Regions from separate parts of the Streptomyces sp. NPDC001914 genome, predicted to be linked through region 2. Evidence: riboswitches for the same ligand, from Rfam matches in the RefSeq annotation. Region 2 holds a riboswitch; each other region holds the start of a gene.
The links. A riboswitch is a leader RNA that binds a small molecule or an ion and turns the genes downstream of it on or off. The one in region 2 is predicted to bind thiamine pyrophosphate.

Region 1 (9,957 bases), on a different contig from region 2:
GGGCGTGATGGGCGGCCACGCCATGGCACGCGGCACGGAGGAGTTCGCGGGGGCCGCGCGGCTCGGCCGCACCCTCACGCGCTCCGGTCTCATGGTCGCCACCGGCGGCGGCCCCGGCGCCATGGAGGCGGCGAACCTCGGCGCGTACGCGGCCCCCTTCGACGACGACATGCTCGACGAGGCCCTGCGCATGCTGGCCGCCGTCCCCTCGTTCACGCCCTCCGTCACGGACTGGGCGCGAGCGGCGTTCGCGGTGCGCGAGCGCTGGCCCTCCGGCGGCGCCTCGGTCGGCATCCCCACGTGGTTCTACGGCCACGAGCCGCCGAACGCCTTCGCCGCGCACATCGCCAAGTACTTCGCCAACGCGACCCGCGAGGACGGACTGTTGGCCCGCTCGAACGCGGGCGTCGTCTTCCTGCCTGGCGCCGCCGGGACCGTACAGGAGATCTTCGACAACGCGACCCCGAACTACTACGGGTCCCGGGGCGAGCCGACCCCCATGGTCCTGGTGGACCGGACGCACTGGACGGAGCGGTTTCCCGCCTGGGCCCTGCTCACTTCGCTGGCCCGGGAGCGGGCGATGGAGTCACGGATCGCGCTCGTCGAGGACGTCGATGACGCTCCGCAGGCACTCAAACACCTGGGAGGTTAACAACTCGGCAAAGCCAACGGCGGGGTGGAGCCTACGCATTGACATCGCTTAGGTTGCGCTTATAAACCTTTGAAACTCCTGGGGGTGCTGTTGCCCGATCGATTCACGGCAAATCCCCCCACACCCCCCGCAGTTGCGCAACCTGTGAAGGGCAATCGTGTCCATATCTCGACGCACCGCACGTACCGTGCGAATCCTCGGCGTTGCCTCCGCCTCTGCCGCGCTCGCGCTCGGCGTCGCCGGCAACGCACTCGCCTGCAACATCAAGGACTTCTCGGCCGACGCCACCTGCGACGGCAACGGGAAGGGCATCATCACCGTCACCGACGTCGACTCCTCCGCCAAGGAAGCCACCATCACGGTCTTCCTCGAGCGCAACGGCGCCGACGACCACCAGGTCGGGACCGCTCAGAAGGTCGTCGGCAGCAAGGACGGCGCCACCATCTCCTTCTCGGAGGACTGGGCGCCCAAGGCCGAGTACCGCATCCACGTCAGCGTCCCGGGCATCGTGGACAAGGACATCTCCCCGAACCTGGTGACGAAGGACGAGGCCTGCTCCACCAAGTCGGAGTCCCCGTCCCCGTCGGCGAGCCCGGAGCCCTCGGAGTCCGCCCCCTCGGACACCCCGTCGGACTCGGCGAGCCCGTCCGACTCGGAGAGCAGCGAAGCCCCGGCCACGCCGGGCGACAACCAGCCGTCCGCGGCCGCCGGTGAGTCCAACCTCGCCGAGACCGGTGCGAACTCCAACACCCCGATGATCGCCGGTATCGCCGGTGCGTTCGTCGTCATCGGTGGCGGAGCGGTCTACTTCGGCATGCGCCGCCGTGGCGCCTCGAAGGCGAGCTGACCCGCTCCCTGAACGACCGTGTGGCCCGTCCCCGTCGAGGGGGCGGGCCACACGCCTGTCCGGACGCGTCCGCCCGACCGGTGTGCCGCACCGGCCGCTTCGCGGGGATCAGGCCCCGAGGACGACGACCTCGGCCTCGTCGAACTCCACCCCGACCACGTCCCCGGGCTCCGGCGCGTCCCGCAGCGCGCACGCCGCCTCCAGCGCGGGCGCGCCCTCGGGCTGAAGCCGTACGGCGACGTGCGTGCCCCGGAACGTGCGTGCGGCGACCGTGCAGCGCAGCCCGTCCGCCGGGGCGACGAGCCGTACACCGGCGGGCCGTACGAGGAGCGTTCCGGTCCCCTGGAGGGCGCCCTCGGGCACGGGGACCTTGCCCCACGGGGTGTCGGCGGCGCCGGCCCCGACCGTCGCCTCGACCACGTTGTCGAAGCCGAGGAAGCGGGCCACGAAGGCGTCGGCGGGCCGCTGCCAGACATCGAGGGGCGTACCGGACTGGGCGATCCGGCCGTCGCGCATCACCACGACCCGGTCGGCGAGCGCGAAGGCCTCACCCTGGTCGTGCGTGACGGCGAGCACGGTCGTCCCCAACGCGCCGAAGAGCTGGCGGAGTTCGACGACGAGCCGTTCGCGCAGCGAGCGGTCGAGCTGGCCGAGCGGTTCGTCGAGCATCAGCAGCCGGGGGCTGGGCGCCAGGGCGCGGGCCAGCGCCACGCGCTGCTGTTCGCCGCCGGAGAGCGAGGCGACGGCGCGGTCGCGGGCTCCGGGCAGACCCACGAGGTCGAGCAACTCCCCCACCCGGGCCGCCTGTCCGCTCTTGGACGTGCCGTGCATCCGCAGCCCGAAGGCCACGTTGCCGCCCACGTCCCGCTGCGGGAAGAGCTGGTGGTCCTGGAACATCAGGCCGACCCCCCGCTTGTGCGCGGGAACGCCGCCCTGGTCCTGTCCGTCGAGCACCACCCGGCCGGTGTCCAGCGGCTGGAGTCCGGCCACCGTCCGCAGGAGTGTGGACTTGCCGCTGCCGCTCGGCCCCAGCACGCAGACGATCTCGTGTTCGGCGACATCGAGGTCGACGGCGTCGAGCACGGCCCGCCCGCCGAAGCGTACGGTCGCGCCCTCAAGGCTCAGCAGCATCTAGAACTCCCCGGTCCTGTCGGTCCGTACCCGCTCCAACAGCAGCAGCGCCACCGCGCACACCACCATGAGGATCGTCGAAAGGGCCATGGCCTGGCCGTAGTTGAGATCTCCCGCGCGCCCCAGCAGCCGGGCCACGGCGACCGGCAGCGTCGGGTTGTCGGGCCGTGCGATGAAGACGGTCGCGCCGAACTCCCCGAGGGAGACGGCGAAGGCGAAGCCGGCCGCGATCAGCAGGGCCCGCCGCACCATCGGCAGGTCGACCTCGCGCCACACCCGCCACGGGGAGGCCCCGAGGACGGCCGCGGCCTCCCGCAGCCGCCCGTCCACCGCGCGCAGCACGGGCAGCATGGTCCGTACGACGAAGGGGACACCGACCAGCGCCTGGGCCAGCGGCACCAGGATCCAGCTCGCGCGCAGGTCGAGCGGCGGTTCGTCCAGCGCGATCAGGAATCCGAAGCCCACGGTGACCGCGGAGACGCCGAGCGGCAGCATCAGCAGCGCGTCGAAGCCCCGCATCAGCCGGCCGGCCCGCCGGGTGAGGGCCGCGGCGGCGAGACCGCCGATCAGGACGGCGATGGCGGTGGCGGCGAGCGCGTACTCCAGCGAGTTGCCGACGGCCTCGATCGGGGCGACGAGGAAGACCCCTCCGTCGTCGTCGGCCAGGGCCCGGTAGTAGCCGAGTCCCGGGGCGCCGAGGGACCGCTGGACGAGGACCGCGAGCGGCAGCACGAGCAGGACCGCGATGCTCACGAGCACGCCCGCGAGGAACGCCCACTGTCCCGCGCCGCGCGGCCGGCGGGCGGTCGTCTCCGGGGCCACCAGACGCAGGGCGGTCTCCCGCCGGCGTACGGTCGCCGCGTGCACGGCGAGGATCGCGCCGACGGCCACGAACTGGACGATGGTCAGCACCGCCGCCGTCGTGAGGTCGAAGATCTCGGAGGTCTGGCGGTAGATCTCGACCTCGAGGGTCGAGAAGGTGGGGCCGCCGAGGATCTGCACCACGCCGAAGGAGGTGAAGGTGAAGAGGAAGACCATGAGGGCGGCGGCGGCCACGGCGGGCCCGAGCGCCGGCAGCGTCACCCTGCGCCAGGCCGCCAGGCGCGAGGCGCCGAGCACGCGCGCGGCCTCCTCCTGGCGCGGGTCGAGCTGCGACCAGAGCCCGCCGACGGTTCGTACGACGACCGCGTAGTTGAAGAAGACGTGCGCGAGCAGGATCGCCCACACGGTGGTGTCCAGGCGCAGACCCCACAGCTCGTCGAGCAGCCCGCCCCGGCCGACCAGCGCGAGGAACGCCGTGCCGACGACCACGGTCGGCAGCACGAAGGGCACCGTCACCACCGCCCGGAGCACCTGCTTGCCCCGGAAGTCGAAGCGCGCGAAGACGTACGCGCCGGGGAGCGCGACCAGCAGCGTGAGCGCCGTCGAGGCGAGCGCCTGCCAGGTGGTGAACCACAGCACGTGCCGGATGTCGGACCGGGTCGCGACCTCCCAGATACGGCCCAGCTGCCAGCCGCCGTCCCCGTGGAGCCCGCGCGAGACGATCGCGGCGACGGGATAGGCGAAGAACACCGCGAAGAACGCGACGGGCAGCGCCATCAGGGCGAAGCGCGCCGCGTTCCCTCCGCGGGCCCGGTGCGGAGCCATGTCCGCGGGTCCGGCCCCGGTGGTTCCACCGGGGCCGTCGGCCGCTTCGGCCCGGTCGGCTACTTCAGTACGAGCGAGGTCCACGACTTGACCCACTGGTCGCGGTCGGCGGCGATCTTCGCGGGCGCCAGGGTCTCGGGATCCTTGGCCTGCGGACCGTACCGGGTGAACTCTGCCGGCACCCGCGCACCCTCACGGACCGGGTAGACGAACATGTTGAGCGGCATGTCCTCCTGGAACTCCTTGGTGAGCAGGAAGTCCAGGAGCGCCTTGCCGCCCTTGGCGTTCTTGGCGTTGCTGAGCAGACCCGCGTACTCCACCTGGCGGAAGCAGGTGCCGTCCGCGACCCCGGTCGGGGCCGTGGTCGGCTTCGGGTCGCCGTAGATGACCTCGGCGGGCGGCGAGGAGGCGTACGAGACGACGAGCGGCCGGTCGGCCTTGGCCTTCTTGCCGCCGGCGGACCCCGAGAACTCCTCGTTGTACGCCTGTTCCCAGCCGTCCACGACCTTGACCCCGTTGGCCTTGAGCTTCTTCCAGTAGCCCTGCCAGTCCTGGTCGCCGTAGTGCGCGGCGGACCCGAGCAGGAAGCCGAGGCCGGGCGAGGAGGTGGCGGCGTTCTCGGTGACGAGGAGGTTCTTGTACGCGGGCTCGGCCAGGTCGTCGAAGGACCGCGGCGGCGCCAGCTTGTGCTTGCTGAACCAGGCCTTGTCGTAGTTGACGCAGATGTCGCCCGTGTCGATGGGCGTGACGCGGTGCCTGGCCTGGTCGGCGCGGTACTGCGGCAGGACCTGGTCGGCGCCCTTGGCCTCGTACGGCTGGAAGAGCCCGTTGTCGAGCGCGCGGGAGAGCAGGGTGTTGTCGACGCCGAAGAAGACGTCGCCCTGGGGGTTGTCCTTGGTCAGGATGGCCTTGTTCACGGCCTGCCCGGCGTCGCCGTCCTTGAGGACGCGGACCTTGTAGCCGGACTGCTTCTCGAAGTCCGCGAGGACGCTCTTCGACACGAGCCACGAGTCGTGGCTGACGAGCGTGATCGTCTTCGAGTCGCCCGAGCCGGCGCTGTCGGACGAGCCGCACGCGGACAGGACGGGCAGCGCGACGAGGCCGAGCCCGACGGCCGTGACCGCGAGCCGTCTGCCGCTGCTGGTGTTGGTGATCACTGATTCCTCCTGGGTGACCAGGAAGAGACGCGGCCCTGCCCGGGACCTCTGACGGTTCCCGGGCAGGGCGCAACAGCTTGAGTAATGACCGAACTTCCTACCCAGAATGACCTGGGCAAGGTTCAGAGGGTCTGCGGTCTGTCCCGCACTCTCAGCGCTGTGGCGCTCCCCTGTCGGAATATGAAGATGTCGGACGGTGAAGATGTCAGGTCATGACGGCATCGAATGACGAAGATGCCGAAACGGACCGACTCGGTTCAGACTACCGCTCGGTCGCGGCGAGCTGACCACACGCTCCGTCGATCTCCTGGCCCCGGGTGTCCCGGACGGTGACCGTGACGCCATGGGCGGCGATCGCCTCGACGAACGCCTTCTCGTCCTCGGGCCGCGAAGCGGTCCACTTCGAACCCGGGGTCGGGTTCAGCGGAATGAGGTTGACGTGCACGGGCTTGCCCTTGAGCATCCGCCCGAGCCGGTCGCCCCGCCACGCCTGGTCGTTGATGTCGCGGATCAGCGCGTACTCGATGGACAGACGGCGCCCGGAGCGGTCCGCGTATCCCCAGCCGGCGTCCAGCACCTCACGCACCTTCCACCGCGTGTTCACGGGGACGAGGGTGTCGCGCAGCTCGTCGTCCGGGGCGTGCAGGGAGATCGCGAGGCGGCACTTGAAGCCCTCGTCCGCGAACCGGTTGATGGCGGGGACCAGCCCGACCGTCGAGACGGTGATGCCGCGCTGCGACAGCCCCAGCCCGTCGGGCTCGGGGTCGGTGAGGGCGCGGATCGCGCCGACGACCCGCTTGTAGTTGGCGAGCGGCTCGCCCATCCCCATGAAGACGATGTTGCTGAGCCGGGCGGGACCCCCGGGGATCTCGCCGTCACGCAGCGCCCGCATGCCGTCGACGATCTGGTGCACGATCTCGCCGGTCGACAGGTTCCGGTCGAGACCGGCCTGTCCGGTGGCGCAGAACGGGCAGTTCATCCCGCAGCCCGCCTGCGAGCTGATGCACATGGTCACCCGGTCCGGGTAGCGCATGAGCACGGACTCGACGAGCGTGCCGTCGAAGAGCCGCCACAGGGTCTTGCGGGTGGTGTCCTGGTCGGTCGAGAGGTGACGTACGACCGTCATCAGCTCGGGAAGCAGCGCCTCCTGGAGCTTGCCGCGCGAGGCGGCGGGGATGTCCGTCCACTCGGCGGGGTCGTGCGCGTACCGCGCGAAGTAGTGCTGCGAGAGCTGCTTGGCACGAAACGGCTTCTCACCGATCGCGGCAACCGCCTCTTTGCGCTCGGCAGGCGTGAGATCGGCAAGGTGCCGCGGCGGCTTCTTGGCTCCGCGCGGCGCGACAAAGGTGAGTTCTCCGGGCTTAGGCATGGCGTTACCAGTGTCGCAGATCAACAGCACCGGCCCAGGCCGGAGCGGGGTGGGGGCGATCACCCGCGAACGCCGCCGGTCACCATCGGCCGGCTCCGCACGGCCCAGGAACGGCCCGGCAGCCCGTGCGCGGCTTTCAGGGGCGGGCAGTCGGCCCGACCCTGCGGATCCTGGCCTCGCCTGCGTCGGGAAACGGGTACCCGCCGGGCGGGAACCGGTGTAGCGTCGCGATCTTCGCCCGGCTCACCGTGCGGAGTCACGGTAGGTAGCCGTCATGCTCGATCAGCCTGTCCCCGACCCGTACGCGACGTGGCGGCTCTCTCTCGCCGAGGTGGACCGGATCTTCGCCTCCCCTCCGGAGCTCGACCGGCCGGTGGCGGGGTGCACTCGTTGCTTCACGGAAGCGGAACTTCGCGTACTCGGCGGTGAACCGCGGGATGTGCCGGTCGACGTCCTCCGGGGCTTCATGGGCAAGGTCGTCGATCACTGGGACGCTGACCAGTACCCGGTCCTGTGGCGCCGCCTCATACCGCGTGCCTTGCGCCGCTGCGGCCCGGAAGGCTCTGACACCGACCCGTCCTATGAGCTGCGCAATCTCGGCCGGTACGGAGCCGAACTGATCGGCTGGCCGGTCGCCGAGCGCACCGCGGTCGAGCAGGCGTTCCGGGCACTGCTCACCCTCGCCCTGACCGACGGCCGGTCCCCGCAGGACATCCGCGATCTCCTGGAAGGCGTCGCCCACGCCACGGGCGGCCTGGAGCCATGGCTGGACCACATCGCCGGCCTCTCCGGCCCCGCCGCGGATGCCGGCCTCGTCCGACTGGCAGTGGGCTGGGGGACGGAATTCCTGTGGGAGGAGTTCGATTTCCAGTGGTGGTACGACGGCGACCCGCGCCCCGTCGCCGACTGGCTGCTCACGCAGCGCCCCCGCATCGCGTCCTTCGCGGCACGACACCCACGCTGCAAGAACGCCGCCGACGCCCTCATCGCGCTCTCCCACCTCCAAGAAGGTGACTGGAGCCCGTGGTTCTACCCCTACGGCCAGGACTCGCTCCTCCAACCGGCCACGAGGAGGTGAAGCCCGCGTTCTCCAAGTCCCTGGACGGACAGGCCCGGCAAAGGCACTAGTGCCACCTCGGCAGCAGGGGGCGACCTTAGGATGGCGGAGGGGGCGGAGCCGTAGCGCAGAGGTCGTCGCGCGCGGTCTCCAAAACCGCGAGGACGCCGGTTCGAATCCGGCCGGTTCCGCCTTCTCCGAATCCGCCCTGTTCCAGACGGTATTGACGCTGGGTCTGTGCAGGCGCTACAGCGCTTCGTCTCTGGCCAGGATCAGACTGACCGAGCCCTCTTCGAGGTTGATGCCGCCCTCGAGATGCTCGTGGTAGCCGTCCCTGAGTTCGGGATCCGCCAGTCCCATGAGCCGCTCGGCCAGGTCGCGCAGCCCTGCGGCATTGGCCGCGACGGTGATTTCGGTCGCCGAGCCGTACACCTTGATCCGGGGTTCATCCATGCGGTCACGCTACTGCGGGTCTTCGCCCCCCATCCCATTCCCAACCTCTCACCCACTCCAGCTCCCATCCCGTCTGCGGTCGGATCGACCAACACGCCGTGGAGCTGGCGTGGTTCAGGGCGTCGGGCGTGCGATAGCTTGCCCGGCATGACCGAGTTGGGACCCGTAGCCTGGCCACCTGCCCCGATACGGACCGAACGGCTCGTGCTCCGCGAGTCCGAGGCCCGCGACCGTGCGGCGTTCATCGAGCTGTTCGCCTCGCCAGAGGTTGGTACCTACATCGGTGGCCCTCGACCGCGTGATGAGCTCGAGCGCACGGCACCTGAGGTGCCCGGGCGGCGCCCCGGCTTCTTCGTGATCGATCTCGGCGGAGTCATGATCGGCATGATCACGCTCGATCGGCGCGACGCGGAGCGCCCGGGTCACGTCCGTCCGGATGCCGGAGAGGCCGAACTCGGCTACATGTTCCTGCCGGAGGCGTGGGGGTACGGGTACGCCGCCGAGGCGTGCGCGGCGGCACTCGGCTGGTTCGCCGACGCCCTCCCCGGCGAGCCGTTGGTGCTGTGCACGCAGAGCGCCAACGACCGCTCGATACGCCTCGCGGCCAAGCTGGGGTTCACGGAGGTGGAGCGGTTCGAGGAGTACGGCGCCGAGCAGTGGTTCGGCGTGTGGTCCTCGCCCGCGACGTCCGGTTTAGCCGGCCGACATCCCCGTCAGGACCCATCGCAGCGCTCCGGCAGGTGAGTGCCAGGAGGTTGTCGGACCTTGAGGACGGCGGCCGGAGCCCTCGCGCGGCGCGGTGGCCCGGGCAGGACCGTCGGGCTAAGCCCCCGGCGGGCGGAAGGCGACCTCTCTGTGGGTCGCCTCGTCGATCTCGTCGAGGGTGAGGAGGGGCGTGGCCCTGGTGTGCAGTGCGCCGCTGGCCTTGACGCTGAGGCTCACCGCGGCCATGGAGACCGCGTCGGGGAAGTCGAGGATGCACACGAAGTCCTCCTCCCCGAAGGAGAAGTACATGCTCTCGACGGTCCCGCCGAGGCCGGCGACGACGCGCTCGACGGCGGCGCGGCGACCGCTCGCGCCCTCCTTGAGCACGCCCTTCGCCCCCTCGGGCGTGTAGCGGGCCTGGATGAGGAACTTCGGCATAGCAGTACTCCCTGCCTGCGACGTGTCCGGTACGCGGTACGCGGAAGGTCTTCCCGTTGTCGCCCCCGCCGCCGACCGGGGAACGGCGGGATTCACCCGTAAGACACCACCCGCCGTCCGGCCGGCCCCGCCGCGCCTCACCCCGGCCTGCGCCCCCTGCCTGCGCTCACCCCGGCTTACGCTGACGCCCGTTTACGCGAACTGACCGGGCCGGTAGTCGCCCGCGGGCTGCTGGATCATGACGTTGGCACGGTTGAAGGCGTTGATCAGCGCGACGCAGCACACCAGGGCGGCGAGCTGCTCCTCGTCGTAGTACTTGGCGGCGTTCGCCCAGCACTCGTCCGTGACGCCGCCCGCCGCGTCGGCGATGCGCGTGGCCTGCTCCGTCAGTTCCAGGGCGGCGCGCTCGGCGTCGGTGAACACCGTCGCCTCCCGCCAGGCCGCGACCAGGTTGAGGCGCACGGACGTCTCGCCCGCGGCCTCCGCGTCCTTGCTGTGCAT
Region 2 (9,957 bases):
CGCGGCGCGGAAGTCCTCGTCCTGCCGGGGGTTCCCGGCGGGCGTCGCCCAGCCGCGCGGGTTGGCGACGAAGACCTGGACGGTCTCGGCCGCGAGGTCACGGGCGTAGGCCAGGCCGACGGAGTTGAGGCCGCCGGCCACGGGGACGTGGCCGCCGACGGGGTTGCGGAGCTGCTTGCTGGTCACACCCGTCAGGGTGTCACGCGCCGCCGGGCGCCCCACGGGCGGACCCGTGGGGCGCTCGGCGACGCGTCCGTGGAGCCTCCCGCGGACACGTCGTGAGGTGCCCCGCGGCGGATCCGCTCAGCGGATCTGGATCGTGATCGTCGAGCCCTTGGGTGCCGTGTCGCCGCCGTCCACCGACTGCTTCTTGACCGTGTCGCCGAAGAGCCCGAGGAGCCCGCGGTCCTCGTCGACCTCGAACCCGGCGTCCTTGAGCGCCTTCGTGGCGTCGTCCACGCTGTCGCCCACGACGTCCGGGACCTCGATCATCTCGGGGCCCTTGGAGAGGGTCAGGGTCACCGTGTCGCCCGTGGCGGCCTCACGGCCGGCGCGCGGCGACTGCTGGGCGACCTGGCCCTTGTCGAACTCCGAGTTGACCCGCTCCGGGGCGATCCTCACCTTCAGGCCCGCGCCCTCCAGCTCCGCGGTCGCGTCCTCGACCGAGGAGCCGGTCACGTCGGGCAGCTCCACCGGGCTGCCCTTGCTCACCACGATCGCGATCGCCGAACCCGAGTGCCGGGTGGTGCCCGCCGCCGGGTCCGTACCGATCACGAAGCCCTTGGTCACGTCCTGGCTGAACGCGCGCGTGACCATGCCCGCGACGAGCCCGTCGCCCTTGAGGACCTCCCTGGCCTTGAACAGGGCGAGGCCCTTGAGGTCGGGCACCTTCACCGTCTTGGGGCCGTCGGAGACGGTCAGCGTCACGGAGTCGTTGTCGCGGATGCGCTCGCCGACGTTCGGGTCGGTGCTGATGACCGTGCCCCGCTTCACGGTGTCGCTGTAGGCGTGCTTGACCTGCTTGACGTCGAGTCCGGCGCCCCGCAGCTGGGTTCTGGCCTGCGCCTCCGTCTTCGCCAGGACCGGCGGGACCTTGGTGAACTGACCCGAGTTGATGTACCAGACACCGGCGCCGAGGCCGAGCACGGCCACGATCGCGGCGACGACCAGCAGCATCCCGCGCCGCGGCGGCCGCGTGGCCGCCGCCCGCTGCTGGACCGGCGCGGTGGTGAAGGGGCTGCTCTGCTCGAACCGGCTGGTCCGGTCGAGGGAGTCGTCCTCGTTCACGGGCAGCAGACGGGGGACGGACAGCGAGCGCGGGATCACGCTCGTACGGTCGTCGGCGTTGTCGTGGCCCACGGACAGGGCGCCCGGCGGGATCGCGTCCAGCTGGTCGGCGGTGAGGCCGGCCCGCGCCTCGAGGACCTGGCCGAGCAGGGACACCGCGTCGGCCGGGCGGACCTCGGGGTTGCGGGCCGTGGCAGCGGTCACCAGCTCGTCCAGCGGGTACGCGAGGCCCGGCACGACGGCCGACGGAGGCGGCACGTCCTCGTGCAGGTGCTGGTAGAGCACCTGGGCGGGGGAGTCCGCGGTGTGCGGCTTGGCGCCGGTGAGCATTTCGTAGAGGACGACACCGCAGGCGTAGACGTCGACCCGGGTGTCGGAGGTGCCGTGCTCGATCTGCTCGGGGGCGAGGTACGACACGGTGCCGAGGACGGCGCCCGTCGTGCTGGTCACCGTGTCCACGGCGCGGACGAGCCCGAAGTCCGCCACCTTGACCCGGCCGTCGTCCCCTATCAGGACGTTCTCCGGCTTCATGTCCCGGTGCACGAACCCCGCGCGGTGGGCGGCGCCGAGAGCGGCGAGGACCGGCTCCAGGATGTCGAGCGCGGCCCGCGGCTGCAGGGCGCCGCGCTCGCGCAGCACGTCGCGCAGGGTGCACCCGGCGATGTACTCCATGGCCAGGTAGACGTACGACCCGTCCGCCCCCTGGTCGAAGACCTGCACCACGTTCGGGTGCGCCAGCCGGGCCACCGACTTGGCCTCGCGGATGAACCGTTCGACGAACGAGGCGTCGGCGGCCAGCGTCGGGTGCATCACCTTGAGCGCGAGCACGCGGTCGAGGCGGGTGTCCAGGGCCCTGTAGACCGTGGCCATCCCGCCGACCGCGATTCGTGCCTCGACGCGATAGCGGCCGTCGAGCACGTGTCCGACAAGCGGGTCCTGAAGGGTCGTATCCACGCAGGTGAGTCTACGAGCCGCCACTGTCACGGGCCCCCGTTCGGCCGATACGGGGCCCCGACTGCAGCCGAGCTGTGACGCACACCGTCCGTACGAAGACCTGTTCGACGTACGGATGTCCGATCATGTCCCGTCCGTGACCGCAAGCACCCGGCGCGACAACGTGCACCGTCCGCCCGGCCGGAAACCGGCGGCGGGCGGACCCGGCGGACCGGCGGCGCGCCGGCCGGTGCTCAGAACGCGGGGCGCTCGGGGTCCAGCGCCGCCATGCCCTCCACCGGCGAGGACGCCGTCGCGAAGTGGCGCCGCGGGATGCGTCCCGCCCGCCGCGCCAGGCGCCCCGCCTCCACGGCGTGCCGCATGGCCTCCGCCATCAGCACCGGCTCCTGCGCCCGTGTCACCGCCGAGGCCAGCATCACCCCCGCGCACCCCAGCTCCATCGCGAGCGCGGCGTCCGACGCCGTGCCCGCTCCCGCGTCCAGGATCACCGGCACGCGCGCGTGCTCGACGATCAGCTCGAAGTTGTGCGGGTTGCGGATCCCGAGCCCGGACCCGATGGGCGAGCCGAGCGGCATGATCGCCGCGCAGCCGACGTCCTCCAGCTTCCGCGCCAGCACCGGGTCGTCGTTCGTGTACGGCAGCACGGTGAAGCCGTCGTCGACCAGCGTCTCCGCCGCGTCGAGCAGCTCGATCGGATCGGGCAGCAGGGTGCGCTCGTCGGCGATGACCTCCAGCTTCACCAGATCGGTGCCCAGCGCCTCGCGCGCCAGACGGGCCGTCAGCACCGCCTCGCCCGCGGTGTAGCAGCCGGCCGTGTTCGGCAGGACACGGATGTCCAGCCGGGCCAGCACCGACAGGACCGAGCCGTGCACGGACGCGTCCACGCGCCGCATCGCGACCGTCGTCAGTTGCGTGCCGGACGCCACCAGGGAGCGCTCCAGCACGTCGAGGCTGGGCGCGCCGCCCGTGCCCATGATGAGCCGGGACGCGTAGGCCGTACCGCCGAGGACGAAGGGGTCGTCTGCCATGGGTTCAGCCTCCTTGGACGGCGGTGAGGACCTCGACGCGGTCGCCCTCGGCGAGCGAGGTGGACGGCCACTGCGCTCGCGGGACGACGGTCTCGTTCAGGGCGGCGGCCACCCCGGACGACGAGGGGGTGAGGGTCGCGACGAGCGCGTCGAGAGCGGTTCCGGCGGCGATCCGGCGCCGCTCCCCGTTGACGACGATGTTCATACCGGCAGCTCCGTGCGGGCCGTGGCGCCGAAGCGCAGGGGAGTGAAGGGGCGGGCTTCGGCGGGGAGTTCGCCCGTGGTCAGGACGTGGGCCATCACGTCGCCGGTCACCGGCGTCAGGAGCACACCGTTGCGGTGGTGCCCGGTGGCCAGCAGCAGCCCGTCCAGCGCGCTCGGGCCGAGCAGCGGCGCGTTGTCGGGCGAGCCGGGGCGCAGCCCCGCGCGGGTCTCGGTGAGCGGCAGCTCGGTGATCCCGGGGACCAGCTCGTGGGCGTCGCGCAGCAGCTCGTACACGCCGCCCGCCGTCACGGTGGTGTCCCAGCCCAGCTCCTCGCTGGTCGCGCCCACCACCAGCTCGCCGTTCTCGCGCGGCACCAGGTAGACGTGGCTGCCGCGCACCACGGCCCGCACGGTGCGGTTCAGGAAGGGCGCGAAGTGCCGCGGCACGGTCAGCCGCAGCACCTGTCCCTTGACCGGGCGCACCGGCGGCACGGCGTCCTCGGGGACGCCCGCGAGACGCCCGCTGAAGCTGCCCCCCGCCAGCACCACCCGGTCCGCGGCGAGGGCGGTGCCGTCCGCGGTGACGACCCCGGCGGCCCGCTCCCGTACGACGCTCAGACGCTCCGCCCAGGTACGGTGCACGGTCACCCCGGCCCGCTCGCACGCGGTGACCAGGGCGGCGGCCAGGCGCCGCGGGTCGATCTGGTGGTCGCCGTCCACCCGCAGTCCGCCGCGCACGCCGGGCGCGAGCATCGGCTCGAGGCGGCGGCACTCACGGCCGCTCAGCCACTCCGACTCCAGCCCCGAGCGGACCTGGAGCGCGTGCAGTTCGCGCAGATGGGCGCGGTCGTCGGCGTCCAGCGCGACGGCCAGCGTGCCGCTCCTGCGGTAGCCGAGGTCCTGGCCGCTCGCCTCGGAGAGTTCGGCGGCGAAGTCCGGATAACGGCGGGCGGAGGCGAGGTTGAGGCCCAGCAGGGTCTCCTCGCCGAAGTGCAGCTCGGTGACGGCGGCCAGCATCCCGGCCGCGACCTGCGCGGCCCCGCCGCCGGGCCCGGGGTCCACGAGCGCGGTCGCGAGCCCGCGCTGCGCGGCCCGCCAGGCCGTCACCAGACCGATGATTCCGCCCCCGACGACGAGGACGTCCGACGAACGTGCAGACGGCATGGGCGTCCAGCCCCTCCCTTCGCCGGCATGACCCGGATCAGGTTCGTACGGTCGGAGGCCGCCCAGCCTCCCTCTCAGCCCGGTGCGTCCGGGCTCCCGCGAGTGCTTTACGTTGGCCACCCTAGCCCGCCCCCGTCCGTCTCAGTAAGGGAGCCTCCGCCCATGGCGCGACCGCTCGACGGCCTCGTGCTCGCCCCCGTCGCCGACCAGGCCCCGGGCCAGGTCGGCACCCGCACCCGGTTCACCTATCACGAGGAGGACGGCGTGGTCTGGGCCGACTACGCGGGCGGCGACGTCGTCCGCGGACACCTCGTGGGAACCCGCGAGGGCGACCGCCTCGACTTCCGGTACGTGCAGCTCAAGCGGGACGGGACCACCGCGTCGGGGCACTGCGTGTCCCTCGTCGTGGACCTGCCCGACGGCCGGGTGCGGCTGGAGGAGACCTGGACGTGGGAGTCGCAGCCGGGCACCGGGACGAGCGTCGTGGAGGAACCGGCCGACACCGGCTGTGTGCAACAGGTCACCGAGCACGTCCGCTGACTGACGGATTGTCAGGTGTCTATGGTGATCAGGTGAGCGATCAGACGCAGGCACAGTCCCAGCCGCAGAGGCCCGCGGCACGGCGGGTCGTCGTGGTGGGCGCGGGCATGGCCGGGGTGCAGACCGCGGTCGCCCTGCGCGAACAGGGCTTCACGGGCACCGTCACGCTGATCGGCGCGGAGCCGCATCAGCCCTACGACCGGCCGCCGCTGTCCAAGGCCGTCCTGCTCGGCAAGGCCGAGGGCTCCGCGTTCGACATCGACTTCGAGGCCCTGGACATCGATCTCCGGCTCGGCAGCGAGGCGCTCGGCGTGCGCGCCGGCGACCACGAGCTGGACACGGACGCGGGACCCGTCCCGTACGACGTCCTGGTCGTCGCCACCGGCGCCGAACCGATCCGGCTCCCCGGCGCCGAAGGCGTGCCCGGCGTGCATCTGCTGCGCACCCTGGACGACGCCGACCGGCTGCGGCCCGTCCTCGCCCGCCAGCACGACATCGTGGTGGTCGGAGCGGGCTGGATCGGAGCGGAGTTCGCGACGGCCGCGCGCGAGGCGGGCTGCGCGGTCACCGTCGTCGAAGCCGCCGACCGGCCGCTCGCCGGGGCGCTGCCGCCCGAGGTGGCCGCCCCGATGGCCGCCTGGTACGCGGACAGCGGGGCCACGCTGCGCACCGGCGCGCGCGTGGAGCGTGTCGAGCCCGGCGCGGTGGTCCTGGACGACGGCTCCCGGGTCCCGGCCGGCGCCGTCGTGGTCGGGGTCGGCGCGCGGCCGGCCACCGCCTGGATCGCCGACTCCGGCATCGCACTCGGCGCCCACCGTGAGATCGTCGCCGACGACCATCTGCGCACCTCCCTGCCGGACGTGTACGCGGTCGGCGACTGCGCCTCCTTCCCCTCCGGCCGCTACGAGGAACGCCTCCTCGTCCACCACTGGGACAACGCCCTCCAGGGCCCGCGCACGGTCGCCCTGAACATCGTCGGCCAGACGCCCGCCGCCTACGACCCCGTGCCGTACTTCTGGTCCGAGCAGTTCGGCCGTTTCGTGCAGTACGTCGGCCACCACACGCCCGTCGACACCCTGGTGTGGCGCGGCGACCCCTCGGGCGCCTCCTGGTCGGTGTGCTGGCTCCGCGAGACGCGGCTCGTCGCCCTCCTGGCGGTGGGCCGCCCGAGGGATCTCGCCCAGGGCCGCCGGCTGATCGAGGCGGGCGCCACGATGGATCCGGTGCTGCTCGCGGACCCGTCGAGGCCCCTGAAGGGCGCCACGGCCTGATTCCGTCACCCCGGGTCGGACGCCCTCGGCTTCCGGCTGTCGGTCCGGGATGGCAGGCTTGTCCCGTGACCGAGATTGACGCAAAGACCGATGCTCTCGTCCCCGCCTGGCTCACCCTCCCCGACATCGCCGAGCAGCTCGGCGTCGAGGTGACGCGCGTCCGGCAGCTGGTCAAGGAGGGCCAGCTCATCGCCGTACGCCGTGGTGAGAACCGCGCGCTGCACGTCCCCGCCGACTTCATCGACGTGGACGAACAGAAGGTCGTCAAGGGCCTGGTCGGCACCCTGACGCTCCTGAGGGACGACGGTTTCTCCGACGAAGAGGCCCTTGAATGGCTCTTCACCCCCGACCCGACCCTGCCCGGCACCCCCGCGCAGGCCCTGAGCGAGAATCGCGGCACGGAGGTGAAGCGCCGCGCCCAGGCGCTCGCCGTCTGACCTGAACGAGACCGTCCGGCACGGGGAGCACGGCGGCGGGACCCTCCCGGCCGCCGCGCTCCCCGCGCACCGACAACGGGGGACCACGCATGCCCGAGAACGCCGCCACGACCGCCCGGGGCCGCCTCGCCGACGCCCGCGTCTACCTGTGCACCGACGCCCGCAGGCGCCAGGGCGACCTCGCCGGGTTCCTCGACGCGGTCCTGGCGGGCGGTGTCGACATCGTGCAGCTCCGCGACAAGGGCATGGAGGCGGCGGAGGAGCTGGAGCACCTGGAGGTGTTCGCGGACGCCTGCGCCCGGCACGGCAAGCTCCTCGCGGTCAACGACCGGGCGGACGTGGCCCACGCCGCCCGCGCCGGCGTCCTGCATCTGGGCCAGGGGGACCTGCCGGTTCCCGCGGCCCGCGCGATCCTCGGCGACGACGTGATCGTCGGCCGTTCCACGCACTCCGAGGCCGAGGCCCGGGCCGCCGCCGTCCAGGACGGCGTGGACTACTTCTGCACCGGCCCCTGCTGGCCCACCCCCACCAAGCCCGGCCGCCACGCGCCCGGACTCGGCCTGGTCCGCGCCACGGCGGCCCTCGGCACCGACCGTCCCTGGTTCGCGATCGGCGGCATCGACCTCGGCCGGCTGGACGAGGTGCTCGAAGCGGGCGCCCGCCGTGTCGTCGTCGTACGGGCGATCACCGAGGCGGACGACCCGGGCGCCGCGGCGGCCGAGTTCGCGAAGCGGCTCCGGGAGATCTGAGGGCCTGCCGCCGCGCGCGGAGGCCTTTTCGGCGGGGTCACTGTCCGACGATCGGGCGGGGCCGTCGTCCGACGATCGGGCGAAGGCGCCGTCCGGCGAACGGGCGGGGGTGCCGTCCGACGATCGGGCGAGGCCGCTGTCCGGCGATCGGGTGAGGCTCCTGTCCGAGAGTCCGGCGGGGACGCTGTCCGAGGGGTGGACAAGAAATCGACAGATCGGACAAAAGTCAGCGGTTCGGTTGGGCGACCGACGCCCTCTGGCTAACCTGCGGGTATGGCCCTCGGATCTGCTTCCACCAGGACTGATCGCGCACGCACGGTGCGCGACATGCTCGCGACCGGCAAACAGACCTTTTCCTTCGAGTTCTCGGCGCCGAAGACGCCCAAGGGCGAGCGGAACCTGTGGAACGCCCTGCGGCGCGTCGAGGCCGTGGCCCCCGACTTCGTCTCCGTGACCTACGGAGCCGGCGGCTCCACGCGGGCCGGCACGGTCAAGGAGACCGAGCAGATCGTCCTCGACACGACGCTCACCCCGGTCGCGCACCTCACCGCGGTCAATCACTCGATCGCGGAGCTGCGCAACATCATCGGGCAGTACGCGGACGCGGGCATCCGCAACATGCTCGCGGTGCGCGGCGACCCGCCCGGCGACCCCATGGGCGAGTGGGTCCCGCACCCCCAGGGTCTGACCTACGCGGCCGAACTGGTGCGCCTCATCAAGGAGTCCGGGGACTTCTGCGTCGGGGTCGCGGCCTTCCCGGAGATGCACCCCCGGTCCACGGAGTGGGACCTGGACGTCTCCCACTTCGTCGACAAGTGCCGCGCGGGCGCCGACTACGCGATCACGCAGATGTTCTTCCAGCCGGAGTCCTACCTCCGCCTGCGTGACCGCGTCGACGCGGCGGGCTGCGCGACGCCGGTCATCCCGGAAGTCATGCCCGTGACAAGTGTGAAGATGTTGGAACGGCTGCCCAAACTCTCCAATGCTTCGTTCCCGGACGTCCTGAAAGAGCGGATCCTCACAGTCAAAGACGATCCGGCGGCTGTACGCTCCATTGGGATCGAGTTCGCGACGGAGTTCTGTGCGAGGCTGCTGACCGAGGGTGTCCCCGGGCTGCACTTCATCACGCTCAACAACTCCACCGCGACGCTGGAAATCTACGAGAATCTGGGCCTGCATCACCCGCAGCAGGCCTAGACCGGTCGCACCCGCGTACGACACACTGCGTAGCGGCCACTGGGAGAGGGGCGTACATGGGCTTGACGGTCCTCTATCTGGCATTCGGCATCGTCGCGCTGTGGCTGCTCGGCGAGGTGCTGTTGCAGTACAAGGCGCGGCTGCGCTTCCGGCTGCTCGCCTTCGTCGGCTTCCTCGGTGTGGTCCTCGGCGTCCTGATGCACTCGGTCGTCGTCATCGGCCTGGGCGCGGCCGCCTTCACCGTCGGCCAGACCTACGTGACGCTGTCGTTCCGCCAGGGCTTCGCGCAGGGCTGGGCCATCAACGGCCCCGGTGTGGAGGGCAAGGCCGGCAAGCTCAGCAAGCGCCGCCGCGGCGAGCCTGAGGACGCGGACGAGGTGGAGGAGGACCCCGAGCTCGACGAGGTCGAGGTGGCCGCCTACCGGCGCGAGGACCAGTACGCCGACGAGGACGACGTCTTCACGCCCGCCCCGTCCGACCGGTTCGCGCCCCCGGAGCAGGCCGAGCCCACGGCCGCAGAGACGACCTCGGTGTACGAGCCGCAGCCGCTGCCCGAGGACACCGGCTCCTACGGGGTTTACGACTCGGGCGCGTACGCCGCCGCCACGGACCAGTCCTACGCCGGCGCGTCCCCGTCCCAGGACCAGCAGGCCTACGCGACCGGTCAGGACCAGCAGGCCTACGCGACGGGCCAGAACCAGCAGGCCTACGCGTACGACGGCTACACGGGCTACGACCAGCAGCAGTACGGCTACGGCCAGCAGCAGTACGCCGGCTACACGGACCCGTACACCGGCCAGCAGGCCTACCCGAACGGCACGTACGACCAGAGCGCCTACAACAACGGCGGCGACCAGGGGTACGCGCAGCAGCAGAACTACGGCCAGGACCAGTACGCCACCGGCACGTACGGCGGCGAGACCCCGGCCGGCGGCGTCTGGGTCCCGCAGCAGCGCACCGACGAGTACGGCGGCGAACTCCCGCCCGAGCAGCAGCAGTACCCCTACCAGGGCAACGGCAACGGCAACGGCAACACCGGGTACGACGAGCAGTACCGCTACTGACCCGCGGGACAGCGGCTGAGGGGCCTGTCCGCGCCGCTGCCCGCCGGGCCGTTCACTGCGAG
Region 3 (9,957 bases), on a different contig from region 2:
CCATGGAGCTGGTCGACGGCCACCTGCTGGTGCACTCCGACACCACCGCCTACCTCGACTACGGCGACTCCATCGAAGCGGTCAACGACACCGTCCGCGAAACCCTCACCCGCAACGACGCCGAGGACTGCTGGGACCTCTTCCGCAAGTTCACCCGGCGCTTCGCCTTCCGCGACGAGGGTGCCGAGGCCGTCCACGAACTGCTCGGCGCCTACGGCGGCACCCGCGTCGTCCACGGTCACAGCCCCATTCCCTACCTCCTGGGCGAGGTGGGCCCGGAGGACGGCGAGGCCGGAGCGGGTCCCGTCATCGAAGGACCCCACGTCTACGCCGACGGCCTGGCCATCGCCATGGACGGCGGAGTGACCATGGCCGGAAAGCTGCTGGTCCAACAACTTCCGCTGGATATCTGAGCGTTCACCGGACAGGCGTCCGGCCGGCGGACCGCTCCGGACAGGGGCCAATTTCTGGAAACCCCCTGTCACGGCGTGCCGTCGCCGCTCTACCATCGGCTTATCCGTAGCAGGCTCCCCTCCGTTTCTGCCCAACGGCTCGTCAGCGTGCGAGCCATCAGCCCTACGGAGCATCGGGGGATGCAGATGAACAGCGTTCCGCAGCACCTGCTGAGCGAGGACCGCCAGGAATACGAGCGGATCCTCGATGAGGCGCTGCGCTCCGCACCACACCGCCCGGAACTCGCCGCTGTCGGCCAGCGGCTCAACCTCGAACAACTGCGCACCATGGCGCTCAACGCCACGGCCCTCATCACGACCGCCGCGTCGGACGAGTACGCGCACTACGTGAAGATCCGCAGCGAACTGCGCCGCCCGGTGCGGTCCGCCCCCGTCGCGAGCGAGGACGCCGGCTCCACCGAGCCGGGCACGACCGCGATGGGGCTCGCCGCCACCGTGGGAGAGGTCACCGAGACCGCCGGGGCCGGAGCGGTCGCCGTCGTCGCGGTGCTCGCCCCCGTCCTCGCCGGGACGGCCGCGGCGATATTCCTCCTCGTCGGATACGTCCTGAGGATGCTCGACCCCGAGCCGACCATCGCCAGAACCCTTCTGACCACCGGATGGGTCTTCGGCGCGGTCACGGCGGCAGCCATCCTGGTCGCCGCGGCCGGACTGCTGCTGACCGCCCTGCGCAACAGTTCGTCCTCCCTCCTGGCGGACGCGGGCGACGAACTGAACGGACAGGTCGCCCGGGCCAAGGAGGCCTGGCGCGACGCCCTGCTGGAGCGCGGCATCATGCCGTTCCTCCGGGAAGCCCTCGCGGACCCGGGCTCGGCGGCACTGGGCCGCCCCGCACCGGCCCCCAGCCGCATACCCCACCTCGGGTACGACCGGCCGGGGTTCAGCAGCCCCGAGGGCGGACCCGCGGCGGGCCCGCGCCCGAGCTTCTCCAGCCCGGACTTCACCAGCCCGGACTTCGGAGGACCTGAACACCAGCCCGAGTGACCCGGCCGGCCGACGGCCGGGTCCGAGGCAGGAGAGGGCCCGCGCGGGTGCGCGGGCCCGCACACCGGTGCCGGTGCGGCCTTTTCCGGCCGCCGGACGGGCGGTCCCTCACGGCTGCCCGGAACGGGTCGGCGGCGTCCGGCGGGCGTCCTCCGCCGCGTCGGACCGTCTCAGACGATGCCCAGCCGCCGCGCCTCCTTCATCCATGACGGGAACTCGGACAGCAGCCGGTCGTAGAGCTCCGGATCGGGTACGTGGCCGATGTCGTCGACGGCGAAGAAGCCCACGTTGTCGACGCGCCGGCCCGGCAGGGTGTCGAACCGTTCCAGAACGCCGTAGTTGGAGCGACCCAGTCCGACGAACTGCCAGAAGACCGGCTCGTCCACCGCCTCCATCAGCTCCTTCTCGATCTCCTTGTTGCGGTAGACACCGCCGTCGGAGAAGAAGAGCACCAGCGTGGGATCGGCGGCCGGGTGCTCACGGACGAACGCCCGGACCTCGGCGATCACCTTCTGCTCCTCGTTCTGGATGCCGACCGCCCGCATGTCCACCTGCCCCGGCAGGAGGCCCTTCTTCGGCTTCTTTCGCCGGAACAAGGTCAGTTCACCGACCCGGACATGGCGCTCCAGCCACTCCGGCAGATCACCCAGGGCGAGGTCCGGCAGCCGCGCCGGGTTCGACGCGAAGGTCCACGCCTGCATCTCCCCGTCGTCGTCCAGCTGGGCCGCGACCGCGGCCATCCGCTCCACGACGTCGGCCACGACGCCCTTGGAGTACAGGAACGACATCGAGCCGGAGGCGTCCAGGACCAGGATGACGCGGGCGCGGACACCCACGGCCCCGTGCTTGCGAAGACTGACCGCCACCTGCTCCTTGCGCAGGGAGAGCCGCTTGCGCATGTCCACGGGCAGCCGCTCCTCTCCCTTGACGAGGCGAGGAGCCGGTCCGGCACCCGGGGCCGGGGGTGCCTGGGGCCCCGGGGGTGCCGGCGAGGCGGGAGCGGCCGGGGGCGCGGGGGCGCGCGGGGGTGCCGGAGCCGACGGAGGCGGCGGGGGGACGGGAGCGGTCATCGGTGCCGGGACCGGCGGGAGAGCCGATGGCGGCGGGGGTGCGGGTGAGGCGGTCGCGCTCGTCGCGTCCGGGGTCCCGGAAGTGCCCGGCTCCTCGTCCACGCTGATCCCGAAGTCGGTGGCCAGGCCCGCGAGCCCGGAGGCGTATCCCTGGCCCACCGCGCGGAACTTCCACGCACCGCCCCGCAGATACAGCTCGCCTCCGATGAACGCCGTCTCCGTCGTCGCCTCCATGTCGAAGAACGCCAGCTCGTCGCCGGTCCTGGCGTCGAACAGTCTCAGTCGCAGACCCGACAGTCCGCCGAACGTGCCGCCGTCGGCCGAGGCGCCCAGGACCACCCGCTCGACCTCCGGCTCCAGGGCGCGCAGATCCACCTCGACGGTGTCCGTCGTCCCGTCGCCCTCACGGCGCTTGCCCGCGTGACGCACGGCGCCGGAGGCATGTCTGGGCTGGTTGTAGAAGACGAAGTCACCGTCGTCGCGGACCCGCCCGTCCGCGCGCAGCAGCAGGGCCGAGGCATCGGCGTCCGGCGCGCCGGGGCCTCCGGACCAGCCGAGCACGACCCGCACCTCCTGCGCGGCAACGGGAAGGTTGGCGCCCTTGCTCATCGATGTCGGTGTCATGCGCCCAGTCTCCCCGGAGAAGCCGTCGATGGATCCGATCCATACGCCTGCGCGTGGGACGGGGTGGCCGCGTCCGTCGCGGCCCGGACGAACTCCCGCAGGCGCTCGCTGGTGTTGCCCTCCCTCCAGACCAGTCCCCGTTCGATCGGGCGGGCGTCGTGAAGGGGTACGTAGGCGATGTCGGGCCGGGGGTAGTACTGCCGCGAGTGCTCCCCGACCGGGAGGACGCCCCGGCCCATCGCGACCAGGGTCAGCATCTCGGAGAAGGACTCGCCGACCGGGCCCTTCGGAACGGGCCTGCCCGAGGGGGTGTGGTCCGGTGTGCGGTCCCGCTTGAACGCCGCCGAGGTCACCTGGGGGTACTGAACCACGGGGTGTTCCGCGAGCACTTCGAGGGACAGCCGTTCCTCGCCGGCCAGCGGATGACCGGCCGCGACGGCGAGGACCCGTCCTTCCCGCAGCAGGGCCGGTCCGCAGGCCATTCCGTCGAAGGGGAACGAGGCGAGCAGCACGTCGACCGAACCGTCCACCAGGCTCGCCCGGGAGTTGGAGAGCTGTACCTCGCGCACGTCGACGCGGCAGTCCGGGTGACGCTCACCGAACAGGGCGACGGCTCTGAGAAGCGCCGGCGCCGTCCACTCGCCGAGGAAGGCGGCCCGCAGCTCTCCGGTGACGCCCCGGCCGGCGTCGGCCGCCCTCCGCAGCGCGGCCTCGATCCCGGCGACCAGAGGTGCCAGGTCGTCCGCGAGCTGCCGGCCGATCGGGGTGAGCCGGACGGAACGGCTGGTGCGCTCGAACAGCAGGCCGCCGATTCTGCGCTCCAGCGCCTTGATCACCTGGCTGACCCGGCCGGTCGTGACCCGCAGCCGCTCGGCGGTCCGGCCGAAGTGCAGTTCCTCGGCCAGCGTCAGGAAGGTCTCGATCTCCAGTCGCTCCAGCATGCAACCCCCGGCGTTAAATCTGGCTCAACAGTCGTACAGCGATCATGCCTTGATGGCGTACCGCCCCGCGGTGGATCGTGGAAGGCGTCCACCCGGCCGAGGGAAGAAGCCGAACGCCCCGGCCGCCCGAGCACCCAACGACGACTCCGAGCCCGGCTCGGACGACCCCATCCACCACACCCATCACATCCTTCCGAACGGGGACCCATGCCTTCCGCGGACATCACCGCCTACCTGAACGGACTCGACGGCCCGCTGCGCGACATCGGCGAGAGACTGAGGCACGTCATCGACGCGGCCCTCCCCGAGGACTCCGGGGCCATGTGGCACGGCCATCCCACCTGGAGCCTCGGGGACAAGCCGGGCCGGGCCCCGGTCTGCCTGCTCAAGGCCCACACGTCCTCTGTCACCTTCGGCCTGTGGCGCGGCCAGGACGTGAGCGATCCATCGGGCCGGCTCGTCGCGGGAGCCCGCCGGATGGCCTCCGTAAAGCTCGGGCGTGCCGACGAGATCGACCCCGTCCTGTTCAGCGCGTGGCTCCGCCACGCCGTAGCCCTGGAGACGACATGACCACGCTGCGCGTGAAGGCCTTCGACCACCTTGTTCTCAAGGTCGAGGACATCGAACGGTCCCTGGACTTCTACACCGGACTTCTCGGCCTGGAACCCGTGCGCGTCGCCGAATGGCGTCTCGGCCAGGCTCCGTTCCCGTCGGTGCGGGTGACCGCGGAAACCATCATCGACCTGATCGCCCATGCCCCCGAGGGGTCCAACGTCGACCACATCTGTCTCACCGTGGAACCGCTGGACTGGGACCAGGTCATCGCGTCGGGAGCCTTCACCGTGCTCGAAGGACCCGTGGAACGCTTCGGCGCACGCGGCACCGCGACCTCGGTCTACGTCCGGGACCCGGACGGCAACACCCTCGAACTGCGCTGGTACCCGCAGGACGTCACGCCGTGACCGGGCCGGGGACCGCGGTCCGGGGGTGCTCCCCGGACCGCGCCCCCGTGGGGTGGCTCAGTCGGCCAGCGGCAGGTACACGCGGTTGCCGGCCTCCGCGAACTCCCGGGACTTCTGGAGCATGCCCTCGGAGATCTCCGCGGCGGAGGCACCGTCGGCCACCTCACCGCCGAACCGCTCGTTGATGTCCTGACTGATCTTCATCGAGCAGAACTTCGGCCCACACATGGAGCAGAAGTGGGCCGTCTTGGCGGGCTCGGCCGGCAGCGTCTGGTCGTGGAACTCCCGTGCCGTGTCCGGATCGAGAGCCAGGTTGAACTGGTCCTCCCACCGGAACTCGAAGCGGGCGTCGGAGAGCGCGTCGTCCCATTCCTGCGCACCCGGGTGCCCCTTGGCGAGGTCGGCCGCGTGGGCGGCGATCTTGTAGGTGATGACGCCGGTCTTGACGTCGTCACGATCGGGCAGCCCCAGGTGTTCCTTGGGAGTGACGTAGCAGAGCATGGCCGTGCCCCACCAGGCGATCATCGCGGCACCGATGCCGGACGTGATGTGGTCGTACGCGGGCGCGACGTCCGTCGTCAGCGGGCCGAGCGTATAGAACGGAGCTTCATCACAGATCTCCTGCTGAAGGTCGATGTTCTCCTTGATCTTGTGCATCGGGACATGCCCCGGGCCTTCGATCATCGTCTGTACCTGAAAACGCTTCGCGACCGCGTTGAGTTCCCCGAGCGTCCTCAACTCGGCGAACTGCGCCGCGTCGTTGGCGTCCGCGATGGAACCCGGCCGCAGCCCGTCACCGAGCGAGTAGGTGACGTCGTACGCGGCGAGGATCTCGCAGAGCTCCTCGAAGTTCTCGTACAGGAACGACTCCTTGTGGTGCGCGAGGCACCAGGCGGCCATGATCGAGCCGCCGCGCGAGACGATGCCGGTCTTGCGGTTCGCGGTGAGCGGCACGTAGGCCAGGCGCACGCCCGCGTGGACCGTCATGTAGTCCACGCCCTGCTCGGCCTGTTCGACGACGGTGTCCTTGTAGATCTCCCAGGTCAGCTCCTCGGCACGGCCGTCGACCTTCTCCAGCGCCTGATAGAGCGGCACGGTGCCGATGGGGACGGGGGAGTTGCGCAGCACCCACTCACGCGTGGTGTGGATGTTGCGGCCGGTGGACAGGTCCATGACCGTGTCGGCGCCCCAGCGGGTCGCCCAGGTCATCTTCTCCACCTCCTCCTCGATGGAGGACGTCACCGCGGAATTGCCGATGTTGGCGTTGACCTTCACCAGGAACCGCTTGCCGATGATCATCGGCTCGATCTCGGGATGGTTGACGTTCACGGGCAGCACCGCCCGGCCCGCTGCGATCTCCTCCCGTACGACCTCGGGGTCGACGTTCTCGCGGAGCGCCACGAACTCCATCTCGGGCGTGATCTCTCCGCGCCGCGCGTAGGCGAGCTGGGTGACCGCCTGCCCGGCCCGGCCCCGGCGCGGCTGGCGCGGCCGGCCCGGGAAGACCGCGTCGAGGTTGCGCAGCCCTCCGCGCGGGGACGTGTGCTTGATCCCGTCGTCCTCGGGACGGACGGGACGGCCCGCGTACTCCTCCGTGTCCCCGCGGGCGATGATCCAGCTCTCGCGCAGCGGCGTCAGCCCCCTGCGCACATCGGTGTCGACGGTCGGATCGGTGTACGGGCCGGAGGTGTCGTACAACGTCACGGACTGCCCGTTGGTGAGGTGCACCTGGCGGACCGGCACCCGCAGATCGGGGCGTGTGCCCCCGACGTACGCCTTGTGCCAGCCGATGGACCGCCTGTCCTGGCCGTCCGGGGACGACGGGGAAGCCCCGTCCGTCCGTCCGAAGGCAGGCGTGCGTACATCCTTGTCGGTCATCTGACCTACTCCCTACGCCGGCATTACCCGGTAACAGGTTCAGCGGTCGACGCAGCGGCTTCCGATCGCCGATGTTTCATGTGAAACATCGCGAAGACGGAGGTCAGCGTCCTCTCAGCCCGGTGCTCCGAGCTCCCGCGTGTGCAAAGGTGCCTCCACGCTAGCGTCATATTTGGCGCGGTGAACAGAGGGCCCTTGACGTTCTTGCGATGATCGGGCGGTGACGACGACCCGGCAGCACCCGTTCCCCCCGTCCGAGCCACCACGGCGTCCCGGCTCCGACGGCGGCCGCGGGCATGGCTCCGGCACCGGCCACGAGCACGGGCACGGACAGGGGCACGGACCGGACGGCGATCATCACGGTCCGGGCGACGGGCACGAGCCGGGTCCCCGCCGCGGGCACGGCGAGCCGGCGGGCTCCGGGCACGGGCATTCCCACAGCCACGGTCCCGCCGCGCCGGTCTCCCGGCATCTGCGCAAGGTCATCGCCGCGGTACTGATCCCCTTCGCGGCCGCGGTCGTGGCGGGTCTCGTGCTCCTGTGGCCCGGCGGCGCGCCGGCCCACGAGCGCACCGGCGTCGGCTTCGACCGGCAGACCCAGCAGGCGACGGTCACGAAGATCGACCAGGTGGACTGCAAGTCCGTGAACGCCTCCTCGGGGAGCTCGGTGGGAGCCGCCTCCACCACCGGGGGTTCCTCCGACCAGGGCCGGACCGCGGGGGAATGCAAGAAGGCGACCGTCCGGATCGACACCGGGAAGGACAAGGGCCGCACGTTCACGGAGATCGTGCAGCCGGACCAGTCACGGCAGTTGCACCAGGGCGAGAAGGTCGTCGTCGCCTACGAGCCGTCCGCCCCCAAGGACCTCCAGTACTCGGTCACGGACGCGAACCGGAAGCTGCCGCTGACACTGCTCGCCGTGATCTTCGCGGTGGTCGTCGTGGTGATCGGCAGGATGCGCGGCGTCATGGCGCTGGTCGCGCTGGCCATCAGCTTCGTGATCCTGAACTTCTTCATCCTGCCCGCGATCCTCCAGGGTTCGAACCCGCTGCTCGTGGCCGTCGTCGGGTCCAGCGCGATCATGCTGATCGCGCTCTACATGTGTCACGGCCTGTCGGCCCGGACCTCCGTCGCGGTGGTCGGCACCCTGCTCTCCCTGGTGCTGATCGGTTTCCTCGGCTCGTTCTTCATCGACTGGGCCGTGCTGACCGGCAACACCGACGACAGCACCGGCCTGATCCACGGCCTGTTCCCGTCCATCGACATGAGCGGTCTGCTGCTGGCGGGCGTCATCATCGGTTCGCTCGGTGTCCTGGACGACGTGACGGTGACGCAGACGTCCGCGGTGTGGGAACTGCACGAGGCGAACCCCACGATGGGCTGGCGCGGCCTGTACCGCGCGGGTATCCGCATCGGCCGGGACCACATCGCCTCGGTCGTCAACACGCTCGTCCTCGCCTACGCGGGCGCCGCGCTGCCCCTGCTGCTGCTCTTCTCGATCGCTCAGAGCAGCGTGGGCACCGTCGCCAACAGCGAACTGGTCGCCGAGGAGATCGTGCGCACGCTGGTCGGATCGATCGGTCTGGTCGCCGCGGTGCCGGTGACGACCGCTCTGGCCGCCCTGGTGGTCGCCGCGGACCGCGAGGGCGGCGCACCCGTCCCCGCGCAGCCCCAGGCCGACAGGACCCCGGCACGGGGCGGGAAGGGACGTCGTCGCAAGCACTGACGCGTACCGAGGCAGCGCTGAAACCATCCTGCATCGGCGGCCCTTGTGAGGAAGCGTTCCTCCGCTGTGGGCCGGCCGCGGCGTCAGCCCGCGCTCTGCTCCTCCGTGAGGATGCGGTCGAGCACCGCGTCGAGCGAGGTGTCGAAACCCTCGAGGGAGCGTTCCTGCCCGAGCGGCACGAGCCGGTCCGTCCGGTCGAGGAACGCGACGAGTGGCGCGGTCCCGGACCGGAACAGCGCGTGGTCGCCGCCGACCTGAAGCCGGATCAGCACCTCGCCGAGCGCCTCCGGGTCGGCCGGAGCGATGTGCACATCACCGTCCCCGCAGGGCCTGCCCACCCCGTCGATGAGCAGTTCCCGACCGAACGCCCAGGTCACCGGCGCGTCGCCGGGCAAGTGGAAGGTCAACCGCACCGCGTACGGATCACAGGTCTCGTATCGCAGCTCGACAGGAATGCGGAACGACAGCTCCTCGGACACGAGGAAGCTCATCATGACCTCTGCCTGCACCGACTCGCGCATCGCCTACCCCGTCGTTTGCCCTCGACTGGCCAGGAGTGGTCCCACCTGACACTGCTGGAAATCTTGCTCAACGTGCATGCCTAATTACAAGGAGTGAGTTTTCAGATACTGATAGAGAGGGCGAGTGTTCCTAGCCGGCGGCCGACCTCGCTCTGCAGCCTGCGTGCTGTGGGGATCAGCCGGTCGCCCTGGTGGGACGGGAGGGAGAAGGCCACGGTGGCTGCGGAACTGCCCGCCGTGACCGGGATCGCGGCACAGACCGTGCCCAGCGCGTACTCCTGCCGCTCGATCACCGGTTCCATCCGGCCCGTCCGTTCCAGCCGGCGCAGCAGACGGTCCTCGTCACGCACCGTGTACGCGGTGAGTGCCCGCACCGGATAGCGGTCGAGGTGGTCACGCCGGGATCTGTCGTCCAGCTGGGCCAGCAGACACTGGCCGACCGCGTGGGCGTGCCCGGTCTCGCGGAAATCGGCCCACTCCGCGACGGCGGGGTTCGCCGGGGTGTCGGCGACACACATGACCTCGATCTCGCCCTCGCGGTAGGCCGCGTAGTACACGGGTGCGCCGATCGCGTCGCGCCACTGCTCGAGCGTGTCCCGCATCGTGCTGCGACGTTTCTGCCGGGCTCCGTTGCTGCCGAGGCGCTCGGCGGCCTCGCCAAGGAAGAACAGCCCTCTGTCGCGGCGCAGATAGCCCTCGTGGACCAGGGTGCGCAGCAGGTGGTAGGCGGTCGGCAGCGCCAGTCCCGCCTCCCGGGCGAGCTGTTTGGCGGGGGCGC

Region 1: it holds a riboswitch for thiamine pyrophosphate, as region 2 does, so the genes downstream of both, ACFYYF_RS32580 (thiamine ABC transporter substrate binding subunit) here and thiO (glycine oxidase ThiO) in region 2, are expected to answer to the same signal.
Region 3: it holds a riboswitch for thiamine pyrophosphate, as region 2 does, so the genes downstream of both, thiC (phosphomethylpyrimidine synthase ThiC) here and thiO (glycine oxidase ThiO) in region 2, are expected to answer to the same signal.

Annotation. Positions count from the first base shown of each region.
Region 1 covers NZ_JBIASW010000015.1:99,636-109,592, forward strand. Annotated here, with positions in the region: gene ACFYYF_RS32560 (LOG family protein) at 1-652, shown strand, start outside; gene ACFYYF_RS32565 (LAETG motif-containing sortase-dependent surface protein) at 810-1,499, shown strand; gene ACFYYF_RS32570 (ABC transporter ATP-binding protein) at 1,608-2,630, opposite strand; gene ACFYYF_RS32575 (ABC transporter permease) at 2,631-4,277, opposite strand; gene ACFYYF_RS32580 (thiamine ABC transporter substrate binding subunit) at 4,337-5,434, opposite strand; TPP riboswitch at 5,511-5,616, opposite strand; gene rlmN (23S rRNA (adenine(2503)-C(2))-methyltransferase RlmN) at 5,697-6,803, opposite strand; gene ACFYYF_RS32590 (hypothetical protein) at 7,078-7,881, shown strand; tRNA gene ACFYYF_RS32595 (tRNA-Trp) at 7,977-8,051, shown strand; gene ACFYYF_RS32600 (hypothetical protein) at 8,107-8,313, opposite strand; gene ACFYYF_RS32605 (GNAT family N-acetyltransferase) at 8,461-9,057, shown strand; gene ACFYYF_RS32610 (GYD domain-containing protein) at 9,136-9,456, opposite strand; gene ACFYYF_RS32615 (carboxymuconolactone decarboxylase family protein) at 9,649-9,957, opposite strand, start outside.
Region 2 covers NZ_JBIASW010000008.1:300,131-310,087, forward strand. Annotated here, with positions in the region: gene ACFYYF_RS24035 (deoxyribonuclease IV) at 1-186, opposite strand, end outside; gene pknB (Stk1 family PASTA domain-containing Ser/Thr kinase) at 304-2,241, opposite strand; gene ACFYYF_RS24045 (thiazole synthase) at 2,475-3,269, opposite strand; gene thiS (sulfur carrier protein ThiS) at 3,274-3,474, opposite strand; gene thiO (glycine oxidase ThiO) at 3,471-4,637, opposite strand; TPP riboswitch at 4,635-4,747, opposite strand; gene ACFYYF_RS24060 (hypothetical protein) at 4,800-5,177, shown strand; gene ACFYYF_RS24065 (NAD(P)/FAD-dependent oxidoreductase) at 5,210-6,448, shown strand; gene ACFYYF_RS24070 (Rv2175c family DNA-binding protein) at 6,514-6,885, shown strand; gene thiE (thiamine phosphate synthase) at 6,975-7,634, shown strand; gene metF (methylenetetrahydrofolate reductase [NAD(P)H]) at 7,908-8,831, shown strand; gene ACFYYF_RS24085 (hypothetical protein) at 8,888-9,895, shown strand; gene ACFYYF_RS24090 (phytoene desaturase family protein) at 9,948-9,957, opposite strand, start outside.
Region 3 covers NZ_JBIASW010000005.1:122,648-132,604, forward strand. Annotated here, with positions in the region: gene ACFYYF_RS16130 (metallophosphoesterase) at 1-413, shown strand, start outside; gene ACFYYF_RS16135 (hypothetical protein) at 594-1,457, shown strand; gene ACFYYF_RS16140 (VWA domain-containing protein) at 1,628-3,151, opposite strand; gene ACFYYF_RS16145 (LysR family transcriptional regulator) at 3,148-4,092, opposite strand; gene ACFYYF_RS16150 (DUF1801 domain-containing protein) at 4,300-4,662, shown strand; gene ACFYYF_RS16155 (VOC family protein) at 4,659-5,054, shown strand; gene thiC (phosphomethylpyrimidine synthase ThiC) at 5,112-6,932, opposite strand; TPP riboswitch at 6,925-7,081, opposite strand; gene ACFYYF_RS16165 (YibE/F family protein) at 7,153-8,658, shown strand; gene ACFYYF_RS16170 (SsgA family sporulation/cell division regulator) at 8,742-9,179, opposite strand; gene ACFYYF_RS16175 (IclR family transcriptional regulator) at 9,281-9,957, opposite strand, start outside.